DNA from 2 places in the Arthrobacter sp. SlRoot2-15 genome. Region 2 is predicted to be linked to the other one. Evidence: riboswitches for the same ligand, from Rfam matches in the RefSeq annotation. Region 2 holds a riboswitch; the other holds the start of a gene.
What was found. A riboswitch is a leader RNA that binds a small molecule or an ion and turns the genes downstream of it on or off. The one in region 2 is predicted to bind cyclic di-AMP.
Positions count from the first base shown of each region.

Region 1: linked by a shared signal. The riboswitch ahead of AC6I9V_RS05130 (M23 family metallopeptidase) and the one ahead of AC6I9V_RS05915 (aggregation-promoting factor C-terminal-like domain-containing protein) in region 2 are both predicted to bind cyclic di-AMP.

Region 1 covers NZ_AP046058.1:1,142,605-1,144,794, reverse strand. The annotation lists gene AC6I9V_RS05135 (iron-dependent transcriptional repressor DtxR) at 63-758, shown strand; cyclic di-AMP (ydaO/yuaA leader) riboswitch at 908-1,119, shown strand; gene AC6I9V_RS05130 (M23 family metallopeptidase) at 1,124-1,951, shown strand; cyclic di-AMP (ydaO/yuaA leader) riboswitch at 2,099-2,190, shown strand, end outside.
Region 2 covers NZ_AP046058.1:1,312,687-1,314,876, forward strand. The annotation lists gene AC6I9V_RS05910 (sensor histidine kinase) at 1-1,004, shown strand, start outside; cyclic di-AMP (ydaO/yuaA leader) riboswitch at 1,112-1,300, shown strand; gene AC6I9V_RS05915 (aggregation-promoting factor C-terminal-like domain-containing protein) at 1,299-2,036, shown strand; gene AC6I9V_RS05920 (glyoxalase superfamily protein) at 2,153-2,190, opposite strand, start outside.

The DNA of each region.
Region 1 (2,190 bases), 170 kb from region 2:
GCGCATCCTGCACGCGGTACGGTGGGAATGACGCAAGGACGGCGCTCGAGGAGCTGAGCTGAATGACGGATCTGATCGATACCACCGAGATGTATCTCCGGACCATCCTGGAACTTGAAGAAGAAAACATCGTCGCCCTCCGCGCCCGCATCGCCGAACGGCTCCGCCACTCCGGTCCCACCGTGTCCCAGACCGTCGGCCGGATGGAACGCGACGGCCTGGTGGTTGTCTCCGGCGACCGGCACCTTGAGCTGACCGACGCGGGGCGCAAGCGCGCCATCGAGGTGATGCGCAAGCACCGGCTGGCCGAGCGGCTCCTGGCCGACGTGATCGGACTCGATTGGGCCTACGTCCACGAGGAAGCGTGCCGCTGGGAGCATGTGATGAGCGAACGGGTTGAACGGCGCATCTTCGAAATGCTGGACCACCCCACCGTGTCCCCGTACGGAAATCCGATTCCCGGGCTCGCGGACCTGGGCGGTCTCCCGCCGTCGGAGGCCGCGGGCGGGGTCGTGAACCTGCTCGATGCCATGGCCGGCTACGGCGCTGACTCCCGGATCACCGTGAGCCGCCTCGCCGAGCCCATCCAGGTGGAACCGGAGCTGCTGGTGCAGCTCGACGAGGGCGGAATCCGGCCCGGCGCCCGGGTCTCGCTGGAACGCGTGGGGGAGTACATCTCGGTCCGGGTCCCCGATATCGAGGGCGCCCTTGAACTGCCTCCCGAGGTCGCGGCCCACGTCTTCGTTACGCTCGGGTAACTTGTCCGAACCGCCGTCCTGGGCGTGGGGGCCAAGTTGTGCACAGGGGAGATAACGAAATTATTACTGCCTGTCTTAATCGCCTATAGTTATGAACTGGCACTGATACTAAAGCGTTATCTGATCCGAAGCCGAGCTCTGCCAGCGGATCAGTAGGCGAGTCACCTTCTGGCAGAGGCGGGGGAACCACTACCGGCTGTTGATCCAACAGCCTTGGGGTGAAGTCCGCTAGCGGCAAGCAATCTCCATGAGGCCTCCCTTGGATGCCCCTGTGTCTGGATGCTTGCACCGGCGGACCGGGTCTTTGATCTCTCTGACCCGAATCCGACAGCTAACTTCGCAGGCTATCCAGAGAGGAACCGTAGTTGACCACCGAGACCGTCAGGGGCCGCCGTCGTGCGACCGGTCCCGCTCCGGAGCCGCGCCCGGCCGCCGTCGTAACCGCCGGGCGCCCGCGTGACGCGCACCGCGACGAACGCCGCGGCCGGCGCAGTGCGTTCCGTCAGATAACCGACTTTGCCGCTGTCAGCGGCGTCGGGCAGAAAGCCGGCATCGCCCTGGCGGCCACCGGCCTGGTCCTCACCTTCACAGTCCCGGCCACCGGCCCAGTGATGGCCACCGACTCCACGGACTCCGCCAAGACCGGCTCGGTTTCCGCCGCGGCGCAGCCCGAAGTCAAGGCCTCCGCTGCCCAGATTGACTTCAACCGCACAGCCGTCACCACCAAGGGCGACCCGGACGGCAAGCTGAAGCAGCTGCTCAGCGCCCAGTCCGCCAGCACGATCACCCGGGCGGCCTCGGCCGGCAGCCTCGGCCACCCGCTGGACACGATGGTCACCGCCTCGCCCTTCGGCTATCGGATCAGTCCCATCACGGGCGCCGTCGGGGAATTCCACCGCGGGCAGGACTACGCCGCCCAGTGCGGCACCGCCGTGCATGCCGCGGCCAGCGGCACCGTAACCTTTACCGGCTGGCACCCCTACGGGGGCGGCAACCGCGTCGTGATCGACCATGGCAATGGCCTGGAGACCACGTACAACCACTTGTCGTCCTCCACTGTCCGCGTGGGCCAGCAGGTTTCCCGCGGCGACGTGGTGGCGATGAGCGGCACCACCGGCGCCTCCACCGGCTGCCACCTCCACTTCGAGGTGATGGTCAACGGGGAAGTCGTTGATCCGCTGGGCTGGCTCTAAGCCGAGCCGAGGGACCACTCGCATTTCTGTGACACGCCGTGATCTGAATGTGACATTGAGTCCCAACTGCTGTACCGTATGAAGCACGCCAACTTCTCCGAAGTTGGCGCTCTTGAGTGGATTGCCTAACTCTGCCACCGCTCAAGGTCCGTTCGCATGACATCGTCTGGCAGGGGCGGGGGAACCAATTTTGGTCTTCGCAAGAAGACCTTGGGGTTAAGTCGCAAAGCTTCCCAGGA
Region 2 (2,190 bases):
TGATCCGGCGGACCATGAAACCGCTGGAGCACCTGTCCGAGGTGGCCACCAAGGTCTCCCGCCTCCCGCTCGACGCCGGCGAGGTTGCCCTGGCGGTGCGGGTGCCGGAGGCGGCCGCCAATCCCGGCACGGAGGTGGGCAGCGTGGGCTATGCCCTGAACCAGATGCTGGACAACGTTTCCAGCGCGCTGGAGGCGCGGCAGCAGAGCGAGATGAAGGTGCGGCAGTTCGTTGCCGACGCGTCCCACGAGCTGCGGACCCCGCTGACGGCCATCCGCGGCTACACGGAGCTGATGCGTATGACCGAGCACTTCACCCCGGACGGCCAGAAATCCCTCGCCCGCGTGCAGAGCCAGTCGGAACGGATGACCACCCTTGTGGAAGACCTGCTCCTGCTTGCCCGCCTCGACGAGGGCCAGCCGCTGAAGTTCAGCGACGTGGACCTCTCGCAGCTCGCGATCGAGACGGTCAGCGACGAGAAGGTCATGGCCCCGGACCGCCTCTGGCAGCTGGAGCTCGCCGAGGAGCCCGTAGTGGTGCGGGGTGACGCCGCCCAGCTGCACCAGGTGCTGGCGAACCTGCTCTCCAACGCGCGCAAGCACACCGAACCCGGCACCACCGTGACCACGGGGGTGAAGTGCGCCGACGACGGCAGCGCGATCGTCACGGTGACGGACAACGGCACCGGAATTGCCCCCGAATTCGTGGACCGGGTGTTCCGCCGCTTTGCCCGGGCCGACGCGTCCCGCCGGAACCCTGTCACGGCCGCGGCACCCGTCGTCGCAGTTCCGGCGCCGGAACCGGCCCCGGCGAGGGTGCGCGGCGGAGCCGCCGCCCCCTTGACCTCCCCTGTTCCGGCCGCGACGGCGGAGGGCACCAGCGGCCTGGGGCTGTCCATTGTGCAGGCCATTGTCGAAGCCCACGGCGGCACCGTCGCTGTCACGTCCCGGCCCGGCCGCACGCAGTTCACCGTCCGCCTCCCCGCGCCATCTGCGGCGGGATAGTAGGAGCGAGCAACCACGCCGCCAGCCGTGGCCGCCGTTACCTAAATGTGACTTTCGCGGGAAAGTCCGGTACCGTTCTAGAGTGCGGCCATCGACCTGGCCGCATATCCGGTTTGACGCCAAACTCTGCCGCTTCCCGGATTCCGATGGATTAGGCAGAGGCGGGGGACCCAGAGTTCCCGGGCATTCTCCATCCATGCACCCTTGGGGTTAAGCCGCCACGTTGAGATTCCGTGCGGCCGGATTTTTGCATCCGAACCCGACAGCTAACTCCGTAGGCGTTGAGAGGCAAACATGACTGAATTCAAGGTACCCATGCGCCCAGAAGGCGCTAAACAGACAGCTGAAGCCGACGTCGCGCGCCACCGCGCCGAGCCGGCCAAGCGCACGGCCCTGTCCCGGATTGGCTTCGGCCCCGGCACCAAGGGCAAGCGCGCCGCCGTGGTAGCCACCGCCCTCGCGGTCCTGCTGGGCGCAGGCGCCGCGGGCCAGGCTTCCAACACCTCGGCCCACACGGAGGCCGCGTCCAAGGACGCGTCGTTGCAGAAGCTGGAGTTCGAACAGGTCGGCAGCAACTCCCCGGCCTCCCCCTCCACCGGCACCGTGGACGCCAAGGCCTCCGAGGTCAAGCCGGCCGAGGCCCCGGCGCCCCCGGCCCCGCCCGCGCCGGCCGCGCCGGCCGCTCCCGCTCCCGCCGCGGCCCCGGTGCAGCCGGTCGCCATCGACGATCCCGCCGGCGCGCAGGCCTATGCCGCCGCGCAGCTGCCCGCCCACGGCTGGGCCGCCAGCGAAATGCAGTGCCTGCAGAAGCTGTGGACCAAGGAGTCCGACTGGAAGACCACCGCCACGAACCCCAGCAGCGGCGCCTACGGCGTGGTCCAGTCCCTGCCTGCCGAGAAGATGGCAAGCGCCGGCGCGGACTACCGCACCAACTACCGGACCCAGATCAACTGGGGCCTGAAGTACGTGCAGGACCGCTACGGCTCGCCGTGCGGCGCCCTGAACTTCCACTACGCGAACAACTGGTACTAAGAAGCCGCCACCCGGGCCCCGGCGGAAAGCGATGCCCCGGATTCAATGAATCCGGGGCCTCGCGTGCGCCTGCCCCCGCGGCGGCCGGGCCGCCTGGCAGCGGCCGCCCTGGCGGGTTACGCGTTCGGCCGGTCGGGGAGGTACTGCACCCCCC